3 regions of the Pseudoalteromonas sp. 5Ae-yellow genome follow, and region 3 is predicted to be linked to each of the others. Evidence: predicted binding sites of a transcription regulator. Region 3 holds the regulator's gene; each other region holds the start of a gene.

Region 1 (4,258 bases), on a different contig from region 3:
CGAGTGCTTTATCGGTGGGTGCAGCAGCAATTGGATTAGCGATACCAAAAGGAACTACATTAGCTTGATGAATCGCACTGTATACCTGCTCTATTAAGGCTTGTTTATTTACCACAACAGGTTCGCGACTTAATTTAACTCGCTTAGGTAAATTATGCGCCATGCTAACGACTTTTAAAAAATACCCTGATTTTTCACGTGCCTCTACTAACCCCTGATCTTCAAGTGTTTGATAAGCTTGCTTCACTGTCGGAATACTAATGTTTAAGTTATCTGCCATTTTACGCAGTGATGGAAGTTTTTCGCCAGGGAGTAAAACCTGCTGGGCGCTCATATCTCTGATCAACTGAATAACTTGCTGATATAGAAACTCATGCCCCTGGCTATTTTTTTGTCTTATCATCACGCATCCAAATCTGTATAGGTTACATTTTTACTTTTCTGTATATGGTAAGTATACAGACAGGTCTTAAAATAGCCATTCAATCGGGCTTTGGAGAGTAACCATGAAAAGTGCAGCGCTATACATTACAACCGTTTTAATTTGGGGTTCTACTTGGTTAGCCATCGAATTTCAGCTAGGTGATATTGCGGTAGAGCTATCGTTATTTTATCGCTTTGCTATTGCAGCACTTTTAATGTGGTTATATGTAGCGTACAAAAAACCGGATATGCGCTTTTCATTAATCGATCATGGCTTTTTTGCTTTGTTGGCTATTTGTAATTTTGCCTTAAATTACTTAATGCTTTACTGGGCACAAAATTACTTAACCTCCGCTATGACCTCTATCGCCTTTTCACTATTGCTGGTTATGAACATAGTTAACACTCGACTATTTTTTGGTAAGCCTATCTCAAAACGAATTTATACCGGTGCCGCACTCGCTGTATTAGGTATTACGTGTCTGTTTTGGCCACAGTTACAGCAGTTCGACTTAAGTAACGGTGCATTGGTCGGGTTACTACTTGCCCTTGGTGGCACCTTTGTGGCTTCATTGGGCAACATGGTAAGCGTTCGTAATTCTCGTAAGCAAATTGGCGTATTGCAGGGCAATGCATGGGGCATGTTATATAGTGCTATAGGCTTAGCTTTATATGTATTAATGAACGATGTGCAATTTAGTTTAAACGCCCCAACTAGCTACTGGTTATCATTACTTTATTTATCAATATTTGGCACAGTAATCGCTTTTGGTTGTTACTTTGCACTACTAAAAAATATAGGCCCTGAAAAAGCCAGCTACGTTATTGTTTTATTCCCGTTAGTGGCAGTAACACTGAGTAGCTTTTTTGAAGGCTTTGAATGGCACGCAAATACCTTTGCAGGGTTTAGCTTAGTGCTATTAGGTAACGCCATTGTGCTTACCCCAACAAAACGAATTAACGCCTTTTTAGCTAATAGAGCAATAGCTAAAAGTGGCTCCGTCCCCAGTTAGACGCGTTATTAACGCAACTAACGCAAAAGCGCCTACTTTACTGTAGGCGCTTTTTTATTGGCATATGAAAAAGTAAGGCTTGTCCATGCACACTAACAACTGCAGGAGTTTTACCTATCAGCTCACCATCTGCTTCAATCAATAGCCCTTCAGTATTTATGGAAGCTGTATTTAAGCGACTATAGGTAAGGTTTTTTATATACTCATGACGCTTAAAAAATAACTTAATAAAGCTTATTACATTATAAAAAAGCCCACCCGATCGCATTTGATAACACTCAAGCTGGCCATCAATTAAATCCGCTTTTGGCGCTATTTCTAGACCACCACCAAAGTACTTATGATTAGCAAATACGGTAATTAAATTTTGATACTGCCTAGGGCGTGTTGACCTTTGGTGGTTGAATTTGCAGCAGTATGTTTGGTTTTTAGGCAAGGCAGAGCCTATGCAGTGTGGTTATTCCCCATAAGTAGGCGATAACGCAGCATAAATGCCAAACATGTGCTGCCCTTTGGGTTCTTTCTAGGGACGATTAACTCTTTGTTGCTCGGTTTTTACTTAGCCCACTAGGTTACAAACATCGCGCCGCAATTTAATCGCCCCTAGATTGAACAAATTTCAATCCACAAAGATCAACACGCCCTAACATCGTTATTAAACGTACCTTGTAACTGCTGGGCTTGATAATAAAATGGCTCTTTAATGCTCGTCCAACTGTAATCAAAAGATGAAAAATTAGCTTTATCATTAATAGTTTTAATCACATGAGCATCAAATCCTACCCCTGCAATATTAATAAAATAGCGGCTATTAATTTTTCCTATATCAATTGCTGTCGGTGTATTAAATAATGCCTTTCGCCAATCATCTTCTTTGCAATTAAACCCTCTGGAGAAATCGTTACCTGTACCGCAAGGTAATAATGCTAACGAACAGCTGCTCCCTATTAGCGCATTAACCGCCAAGTTCAATGTACCATCGCCACCTAGTGCAACTACTTTGGGAAATTTACTCAGTAGCAACCTTATTTGAGCGCAGTCATCGTTAAAGCTTCCCGTTGTAGTAAACATACAATAAGAAAAACTGCGTTTTTTACAGATGCTTTTAAGCCACATTAGTGGTTTTTCACTCTGTTTTTTTGTACTTGGTTTAATAATTATTAGTAGCGACAAGCTTTTTGTTTCCAACAATGTATTTAAGAACGAATAAAAAGACTTTAATTGAATTTTTTTAATCTGAATAACTAGTCAAAAAAGGTTATGTAAAATGCATATAAATAAATACAAACACTCACAAGCACCAGTATTAATGCGACCAAAGCCGATTTCATTGTAACTATTTATGCAAAAGCGATAATAAAAAACACTGAACCGCACGTTAATAAAACAAACAAGGATTAGTTTAACTAATCCGTCAGGCTCAATTTTTATCGTTGTCTTTTTAATCAAACAACGTGCAAAATGCACGCGATTTCAACATATACAACCCGGAGCAAAATAATGAAACCAATTAACACATTAAATCAAACAGCAGCAGCTCAAGTAGCAGTTAAACCAACTAACCGTAAAGCAAGAATGTTAGCTAAACTTAACACTATTGGTAAAAGACTAGCACTTAGCGGCGCAGCTCAATATAAATAACCACCCAACCATGATTATTTTTCGGTGCAGCGAACACTCAACCACTAAATGAAGTCACTTATTTAGCTCCCCCTTGTTTGCTGCAACCTATTTATTTTATTAAAAATTGCCTTAATTTCCCCTTATTTACAAAAAAAACCTCATTTACGTACGTTTTTTAGGCAAACAGTCATTTTGCTATTTACACAGCGGTATCACCTAAGTATTATTCTGCGTCACGGAGAGATGGCAGAGTGGTCGAATGCACCGGTCTTGAAAACCGGCATGGGTTTATAGCCCATCTAGGGTTCAAATCCCTATCTCTCCACCATATTTTAATTGGTGGCTTTTTTACTTCCATCAATACAAACGGTTATGCGTTGGAGAGGTGTCCGAGTGGCCGAAGGAGCTCCCCTGCTAAGGGAGTATAGAGTTTGTAGCTCTATCGAGGGTTCGAATCCCTCCCTCTCCACCATACTTAATTTAAACCACTTAATTGTGGTTTTTTTGTGCCTAAAATTTAACACCTATACTAAATTGGGAGGGTGAGAACCCTCGACAGAGTTCGACAAAATGTCTGGAACATTTTGGGCTGCTGCAAGCGTCGCGCAGCGATTGATTACATGGATGTAAGCAAGTTTACCCCTCCCTTTGGACTATACTTAATGTAAACCACTTAGTTGTGGTTTTTTTGTACCTAAAAATTATAAAAACTAAACAAATTGTGCCTAGTAATAACTTAGGGCATTATTAACACAACTTTAGCCACTTTAGGTTTAGCTATGATCCGGTTCATATTGCTATCATTTTGCGCGGCAGCACCATTTTTTACCTTGGCACAAAGTACAACAGTGTATAAGTGTGTAATTAAGGGCGTTCCTACCTTTAGCCAAACGCCTTGCGCTAAAGATGCACAAGTTATTACTCTTAAAGATATAAACGTAATTGAAGCATACAAAAGCTCTACGCCCGGTAAAGGTATTACCGACACCTCTGTGGATGACTTCTTGGAAGTTCAACAAATAGAGCGTGAAATAAAGCGCCTTGAGCTATCTATTGCACAAAGCCAAAAAGAATACGCAGCTAAAAAACAGCAGATAGATTACATGACTCAAGATAAAGCCAATCGTTTAGGCGCTTCGTCTATTGCTGATGCTATCGCAACTAAAACAAATTCGTTAAAACAAGCTTACGACGCATCA
Region 2 (4,258 bases), on a different contig from region 3:
CTGCTGCATATCCAGGTGAAGATAGAGACGCACTTGCTACACCAGAGGATTTAATGCCTACATATTTATATCTAATGAGTGACGATTCTAGTGAAGTGAATGGCGAATCGTTAGATGCTCAAGTAAAAAAGTAATTTAGAGTTTAAATAGTTTAAACAACACACATTAAAAAAGCCGCAATTAGCGGCTTTTTTGTGTTCAATAAATAACTAATTGATTATTTACGTTTAGTCGGCTTAACACGCTGATTGTGTTTTTTAACTGCTTTACGAATTTGGTTGATTTTAGCGCGTTTATCTTTGCGTTTTTCAGGCATAACAGAAAGCTTAGTTTGTGTTTCGCGGCCTAATTTAACGGTTTTACGCAAGTAGTTTACTGTTTCTAAATCATACTCCATCCAACCACCTTGTGGCACGCGCTTATCAAGCTCTAGTTTACCGTAACGAATACGAATAAGACGAGATACTTCTGCATCTTGAGACTGCCATAAACGACGAACTTCACGGTTACGCCCTTCATTTAACGTTACGTTAAACCAACGGTTAACGCCTTCGCCACCCATAGGGGTTACAGTCGTGAATTTGGCTGGGCCATCTTCAAGCTCAACACCACGTAGTAAGTTTTTAACCGTCTCGTTGGTTACTTCACCAAATACACGTGCAGAGTATTCACGCTCTACTTCATAGCTTGGGTGCATTAAACGGTTTGCCAGTTCACCATCGTTTGTAAAAAGCATTAAACCCGATGTATTAACGTCTAATCGACCAACCGCAATCCAGCGATCGCCATCAATACGAGGAAGTCGGTCAAATACAGTACGACGCCCTTCAGGATCTTTACGTGTGCTTAACTCACCTTCTGGTTTGTTATACATAATCACACGACAGATTCGGTCTGCTTTTTCTTCGATTTTTACACTGTGTCCGTCAACACGAATCAAATCGGTTTCTTCAACCCGGTCACCTAACTTTGCCACTTTACCGTTTACACTAACGCGGTTTGCGTCAATGTATTTTTCCATTTCACGGCGTGAGCCTACGCCTGCACGGGCTAAGACTTTTTGTAACTTTTCACCTTGTATAATACTCATTCGGATGGTTCTCTCACAGAAGGATCGCTCAATAACTGGTTAATTTTACTTTGCTGCTCTGTTGGCAACGCAGGTAAATTTTCAAGTCCAGTTAACGAAAAATAATCTAAAAATTGCTTAGTAGTTGCATATAAAGCCGGCTTTCCCGGAACCTCTTTATGCCCTACCACTTTAACCCACTCTCTTTCGAGTAAGGTTTTAATAATATTCGAACCCGTAGTAACACCTCTTACTTGCTCAATTTCGCCGCGTGTAATGGGCTGCCTGTATGCAATAAGTGATAATGTTTCCAGTAAAGCACGCGAGTATTTTGGTGCGCGTTCTTGCCACAAGTTATTTAACCAAGGGCTTAAACTACTGCATGCCTGAAACCGATACCCACTACCAACTTCAACTAAGCGAATACCACGAGTTTGAAAATGTTCTTGTATTGTATCTATTGCGTCATTTATTCGCGTCATAGAAATAGCTAAATCTATTAATACGATGTCTTTAAGGTGGCGTTTACTAACAGGCTTATCTGCAACAAAAATAGCTGCTTCAATGATCTCAACTAGTTGTTCATCACTAATTCGCCGACCCGCCATACACACTCTTAACAAATAAAAATACACAGCCATCTATTATGACAGAACAACACCAAACTAGGAAAATATATCTATCAAATAACTAAATTTAAAACACAAAAAAGCCAGTGACTAGCACTGGCTTTAATCTTACTTACTAAAATGGTAACTATTAGTTACTTTTAAAAGCTTCTAATGCATCATCTTCAGCTACTGCGTTACCGTATTTTTTAATGTAACCCATAAACTCGCTTTTACTGATGCGCTTATCTTGGTTTTTATCCATGTAACCAAAATGATTTGAAATATCATCATCGTTACCTTCAACTACCGAGATATAGCCATTGCTGTCGTTATCTAAGCTTGAAAAACTGCTTTCAATTTTATCGAATTTAGCAATTTCAGCTTTAAATGCCGACTCACTTACTTCAGAATCAGTGGCTACTTTGCCATTATTAAGCTTCATATAAGTGTTAAATTCTTTGCGGCTAATTTCGTTATCCATATTGGTATCAATATTTGAAAAATGGCCCCAAATGCTATCGTCATCAGCTTCAACTTTTGAGATGTAGCCATCGCTATCATTATCTAAACTTGCAAAGTCACTGTCTATTCTTTCAAGACCTTGATTAGATGAACAAGCCGCTAGGCTTAATGATGCTAAAATAGTGGCTGCTAATGTTAACTTTTTCATAAGACGTATCCTTCGTAATTAATTAAATGTCACTTTAACTAATACAAATCCAATGCCAATAATAGTTAACTTATAATAATCAATAACTTAATCTCGATCGGTATATTTATTAAACAGTTTCAATAAGTTAAGCTTGCAAGCTTTGCAAACAACCTTGTAATTTTTGCAAAAAAATACCCGGTAAAAACCAGGCATTTCAAATTTACTTATATAGTTAAGCTAATAATTAGATTGCTGCGTTTTGGTAGCGTTTAACAAACTCAGTAACGTTTTGACCATTACATTTTAATGAGTTTAGGTTACCAATTTTTTGACGAACAGGTGCTAAACCTTGTTTTAAAGCCGTCATACATAATTGAGTTTCTTGTTGAGCGTCTTTTGCAAATACTTCTACTTTCTCAACTGATGCGTTGCTTAATGTCGTTTTTTTAGCAATATCACGAATATCTTCACCATTACATAAAATGCTTTTAGAAAAACGAGATAGGTAAACACCGTGTTGGGCAGCTTCTTTACGAGCAACGCTAAAGCCTTCGTTTGCACTTAGTACACATAACTTAGACTCAATTTTGTTATCTTGGCTAAAGTAAGTATTGCTTTGAGCTGACGCAGTTGCAGATGCTAGTAAAGCAGTGGCTAAAAGTAGTTGAGTTTTCATGAGAGATCCTATTTGAACGAGCTAAACAAGTGAATTTCGCGCATTATATATTCAATAAAGTTAAGTTCAATTGAATTTTTTATTTATTTAAATAATTAATATTGTATTCACAATGTTTAAACTTTACCCATCATTTGATCAACATTTGCGCAGCTATTATCTCAATTCAGTCATGTTATGTACGCGTATTTACTGATACAATTTAATCTATTAAATAGAACCAATTTTAAGGTAAATTTTATGAAAGTGATTTCTTTCAATATCAATGGTCTGCGTGCTCGTCTTCACCAATTACAAGCAATTATCGACAAACATCAACCAGACGTTATTGGCTTGCAAGAGATTAAAGTTCACGACGAAGCATTCCCATTAGAAGATGTACGAAAAATGGGATATCACGTCTACTTTCATGGTCAAAAAGCGCATTATGGCGTAGCTATGTTATGCAAAAAAGAGCCTAAATCGGTCTTAAAAGGTTTTGCCACCGATACAGATGAATCGCAAAAACGCATGATAAGCGTCACTGTTGAACAAGAAAACGGTCGCGACCTTACTGTCATGAATGGCTATTTCCCACAAGGTGATAATATTAATCACGAAACTAAATTCCCTTATAAACGTCAATTTTATAAAGATTTAATGACACACCTTGAAACCAATCACACACCCGATCAAGACGTCATCGTTATGGGTGATATCAACATATCACCTACCGATTTAGATATTGGTATTGGCGAAGTAAATGCTAAACGTTGGTTAAAAACGGGTAAATGTTCTTTCCAACCGGTAGAGCGTGAATGGCTTGCAACATTACTTAATTGGGGTTTTAAAGACACCTTTAGAGAGCAAAACCCCGAAACAGACGATCAATACTCGTGGTTTGACTATCGCTCTAAAGGGTTTGTAGATAATCGAGGACTTCGTATAGATGTAGTGCTTGCAACCAATGAGCTTGCAGCACGCTGCATAGATACAGGTATTGATTACGAACTTCGCGGTATTGAAAAACCCTCAGATCATGCCCCTATATGGTCAACATTTAAGTAATTATTATGCTCAGCCTAACAATGCAGGGGCTACTTTGGGCTCTTGTGATTATTATTGCTCTATTAAGCTTTGATAAAAAAACATATAAAACATTGCTTAATACGCCAGTCCGTCAAACTGGCGTACTTGCGTGTGCGTTAGTGTTTGCAGTGCTTTGGCGAATAAAGGCTGGCATTTTAACTGGCCTTGATTTACACATACTA
Region 3 (4,258 bases):
CTGCGGTTATTTCGCTCTAAGTGCGGTAACCATGTTTGTACAAATGTCTGAATTTGCCATGTGAATTTTTGCACTATGCTGTGATTGGCCAAATAATCTTTAACGGGTTGATCTAACCCATTTAAAGGTTTTAATTCAGGTTCCCAATGTGGATTTGGTAAAAAGCGTGCATCAAATACGTAATCTGCTTCTTTTGGTATACCGTATTTAAAACCAAACGATTCAAACGTGACAATTAGTTGCTTATCTTTTTTACCTAAAATCTTTTCACGAATAGATTCTGCAAGTTGGTGAACGCTTAAATCAGTTGTGTCTATCATAAAGTCGGCGCGGGTGATTAATACATCAAGTAATTCTTTTTCTTTTTTGATGGCTAAATCAAGAGGCAGCGAGTCAATTGATAGTGGGTGTAACCTGCGTGTTTCTGAAAAGCGTTTTATTAATGTTTGATCGTCGCTATCTAAATAAAATAACGTAGGATTTGCAAAGCCTGGTAAGTATTCAAAAATATCGTTAAATTCATCTTGCTCTTTAGGGATGTTGCGCACATCAATGCTAACAGCAATTTTATCGTAGCTATCAGACACACTGCGAACTAATGAAGGAAGCAAGTTAACTGGAATATTATCTACGCAATAATAACCTAAATCTTCTACAATGCGTAAAGCAACCGACTTTCCAGAACCAGAACGGCCGCTTATGATAATTAACTCCATTTAACACCCTTTATAAAACTATGATTGATCGACAATAACTTGGTAAAGCTCAGCATCTGATTTTGCACAGCGTAACTGTTTACAAAAATCTTTGTTGTTTAGTTTATCAGCAATGGTTGCGAGAGTCTTTAAGTGCTGTTGGTTATCGCCATCTGGTACGATGAGTGCGACAAAAATATCAACAGGACGATTATCTATTGCATCAAAATTTATTGGAGTTTCGCTAACGAGTACTAAAGCTAAAGGCTCTTCTGCACCGCTCATTCGACCATGAGGAATGGCAATGCCACGCCCAATACCTGTACTACCCAGTTTCTCTCTGCTCATTAAAGCAGTAAGGATATCCTGTTGCGGTAAATACGGAAGTTTGTCGTGAGCAAGTTCGCTAATGAACTCTAAAATTCTTTTTTTGCTATTAAAAAGGACCGCAGCTTTGCTGCAGTCCTGGCATATAAGTGAGCTTAATTTCATCATATTAGTGTCGAGCAAGCTTCTCTTTGTGTTTAATCACTTGTCGATCGAGCTTGTCGATCAACGAGTCAATGGCGGCATACATATCTTGATGTTCCGTAGAGGCAAATAGCTCAGCACCACTTACATGTATTGTGGCTTCTGCTTTTTGATTTAATTTTTCTACATCGAGAATGACATGAACATTATTAATATGATCAGAGTGTCTTTCTAGCTTCGCAAATTTGGTATTAATATAGTCTCTTAGTGAATCGGTTAATTCTACGTGACGACCAGTTAAGTTTAGTTGCATAAGCATTACCCTCTTTGTTTAGCGTCTTAAATCAAACTTTTACGTTGATTTGACGGTGGAATAGCCAGAGACTCGCGGTATTTTGCGATTGTACGTCTCGCTACTTTAATTCCTTGCTCAGCCAATATATCCGCTATTTTGCTATCACTCAATGGTTTTGCTGAGTTTTCTGCTGCGATTAATTTTCTGATGAGCGCACGTATTGCTGTAGATGAACATTCACCCCCATTTTCGGTGCTTACATGGCTTGAGAAAAAGTATTTAAGCTCAAATATGCCACGAGGTGTATGCATATATTTTTGAGTTGTTACGCGCGAAATTGTTGATTCGTGCATTTCGACCATTTCAGCAACATCATTTAAAACCATTGGTTTCATGGCCTCAGGGCCGTGTTCAAAAAAGCCTTGTTGCTGCTTAACAATACAATTAGTTACTTTTAATAGTGTGTCGTTTCTACTTTCTAAGCTTTTAATAAACCATTTAGCTTCTTGTAAATGTGAGCGAATAAACTGGCTGTCACCACTGGATTTTACAGTGCGAGACATTGCAGCGTATTGGCTATTAACACGAATTTTAGGCATGCTATCTGGATTTAACTCAACAACCCAGCGGCCTTTAATTTTTTTAACTGACACATCAGGAATAACATACTCAGATTCTTCTCTTACAATAGTATCTGCAGGCTTAGGGCTAAGAGTATGTATTAATGTCATTACTTCTTTAAGCTCTTCTTCTTTGAGTTTAGTCTTCTTCATTAATGTACGATAGTCACGAGCTGCTAATAAATCAATATGCTCGGTTAAAATCATTTTCGTTTCATTAATGTAAGGTGTTTCTTTATCAAACTGGTTAAGCTGAATACATAAACACTCTTGTAAACTACGTGCAGCAATACCGACAGGATCAAACAGTTGGATGCGCTTTAATACAGCTTCAATTTCATCAAGTTCAACTTCGTTATCTTCTTCGTTTTCTTGATTAAAGCTTTCTAAAATCTCTTCGCAGCTTAGTGTTAAAATACCTGAATCATCAACTGCTTCTACAATCGCAATAGCAATAGCTTCATCGGTAGGACTAAATGGCGTTAATTGTAACTGCCACATTAAGTACTCGTGGAGCGTCTCTGTTGAGGCGCCTTGGTAGATTGACTCGTCTTCAGGCATTGGACCTGATGATGCTGCAGGAGCAGCACTCATGTACTCATCCCAGCTAACATCCATAGCCATGTCGTCACTTAGCGTGTCTTTTGCAAGTGCTTCACCACTATCTTGTTCGTATTCGCTTGGAGCATCGTCGGCCGATGCGCTAACAGTTATGTCATCGGTATCTGCTTTTTGCTCGTTTTTACCAGCAGCGTCTTCGGAATAGTCTGGTTCTTCAACCTCTAATAGCGGGTTGCTGTCGAGAGCTTCTTGTATTTCTTGCTGGAGATCCAATGTACTGAGTTGCAACAAACGAATAGCTTGTTGCAGCTGTGGAGTCATTGTAAGTTGCTGGCCCATGCGCAGCTGTAGTGATTGCCTCATGTATCTCTAACAATCCTTTTATGTTGTTATAATTAATACTAGCAGATGCTTAAAGACATGGCGTAAATGTTACAGCCTAAATTGCTCGCCTAAGTAAACATCGCGTACTGTTTTATCATTTAATACGTGTTCTGGAGTACCTGATGCAATCAGCTCCCCATGAGAAACAATGTAGGCTTTTTCACAAACATCAAGGGTTTCTCTTACGTTATGATCGGTAATTAATACACCAATCCCACGATTTTTGAGATGTTCTATTATTTTCTTTATATCTAATACCGAAATCGGGTCAACACCTGCAAATGGTTCATCCAATAATATAAATTTAGGATCGGCTGCCAGCGCACGTGCTATTTCCACGCGGCGACGTTCGCCACCCGATAACGCCATACCTTGGCTATCACGAATGTGTTGTATGCTAAATTCATCTAATAATTTATCGAGAGTGTCTTCTCGGGCTTGTTTATTTAACTCTTTGCGTGTTTCTAAAATAGCCATTAAGTTTTGATAAACAGTCAGTTTTCTAAAAATTGAAGACTCTTGTGGTAAGTAGCCAATGCCTAATCTAGCACGACTATGCATAGGTAAAAGAGTAATATCGTTATCATCGATAGAAATTTTACCTTTGTCGCTAGGTACAAGTCCCACAATCATATAAAACGTGGTGGTTTTACCTGCGCCGTTAGGACCAAGTAAACCAACAATACTGCCAGCTTTTACTTCAAGGCCAACGTTTTTGACAACTTCACGACCTTTATAGCTCTTTGCTAATAGCTCTGCTTTTAATGTACTCATGGCTGACCTTTATCGTCTTTTTTACTTTTTTTAGTTTCGATTGGTACTAAAATTGTGTGAACGCGGTCAGTTGAGTTTTCATCTTTTTCGGCACTGATTAGCTGTTGTTCTATATCGTAGGTAATACTTTTGGCATTAATTTTTTGTCCTGCTTGCGATACTTGTGCATTACCAACGAGCGTTAAAAAACGTTTAGATACATCGTAACGAACTTCGTCTGCACTGGCGCTCATAGTTGTGCCATCTGATTGCTTCTCTTCAAAGCGAGCAGGGCTACCCGTGGCAATTAATAGTTGCTGGTTATCACCTAGTTCATCGCGCTTATGTACTTCGAGGCGGTCTGCTGTAATTCGGCGATTACCGTGAATAATCTCAACGTTTTTCTCAAAAATACCCACGTTAGTTTTTAATTGGCCTTCTTGCTTATCGGCGCTTATTGAAATTTGATTTGCAGCAGA

The links. The regulator sigma-54, encoded in region 3, starts transcription at its own class of promoters, with help from an activator protein. The targets are predictions, from matches to a motif close to GTTGGCACGNNNNTNGNNT.
Region 1: a site for sigma-54 is predicted at 2,880-2,898, ahead of H4J63_RS10080 (diacylglycerol kinase family protein). Genes of this name have one in related genera too.
Region 2: a site for sigma-54 is predicted at 2,392-2,410, ahead of H4J63_RS12825 (EF-hand domain-containing protein). Genes of this name have one in related genera too.

What each region holds. Positions count from the first base shown of each region.
Region 1 is NZ_JACGWD010000031.1:22,651-26,908, forward strand. It holds gene H4J63_RS10065 (PLP-dependent aminotransferase family protein) at 1-403, opposite strand, end outside; gene H4J63_RS10070 (DMT family transporter) at 507-1,436, shown strand; gene H4J63_RS10075 (diacylglycerol kinase family protein) at 1,474-1,872, opposite strand; gene H4J63_RS10080 (diacylglycerol kinase family protein) at 2,070-2,609, opposite strand; gene H4J63_RS10085 (hypothetical protein) at 2,937-3,077, shown strand; tRNA gene H4J63_RS10090 (tRNA-Ser) at 3,297-3,387, shown strand; tRNA gene H4J63_RS10095 (tRNA-Ser) at 3,439-3,531, shown strand; gene H4J63_RS10100 (RNA-binding protein) at 3,839-4,258, shown strand, end outside.
Region 2 is NZ_JACGWD010000045.1:3,445-7,702, forward strand. It holds gene H4J63_RS12810 (YciK family oxidoreductase) at 1-134, shown strand, start outside; gene rluB (23S rRNA pseudouridine(2605) synthase RluB) at 218-1,090, opposite strand; gene scpB (SMC-Scp complex subunit ScpB) at 1,087-1,677, opposite strand; gene H4J63_RS12825 (EF-hand domain-containing protein) at 1,829-2,350, opposite strand; gene H4J63_RS12830 (hypothetical protein) at 2,577-3,008, opposite strand; gene xthA (exodeoxyribonuclease III) at 3,249-4,055, shown strand; gene H4J63_RS12840 (energy-coupling factor ABC transporter permease) at 4,061-4,258, shown strand, end outside.
Region 3 is NZ_JACGWD010000008.1:10,905-15,162, forward strand. It holds gene rapZ (RNase adapter RapZ) at 1-716, opposite strand, end outside; gene ptsN (PTS IIA-like nitrogen regulatory protein PtsN) at 735-1,187, opposite strand; gene hpf (ribosome hibernation promoting factor) at 1,192-1,479, opposite strand; gene H4J63_RS03780 (RNA polymerase factor sigma-54) at 1,506-3,005, opposite strand; gene lptB (LPS export ABC transporter ATP-binding protein) at 3,075-3,800, opposite strand; gene lptA (lipopolysaccharide transport periplasmic protein LptA) at 3,797-4,258, opposite strand, start outside.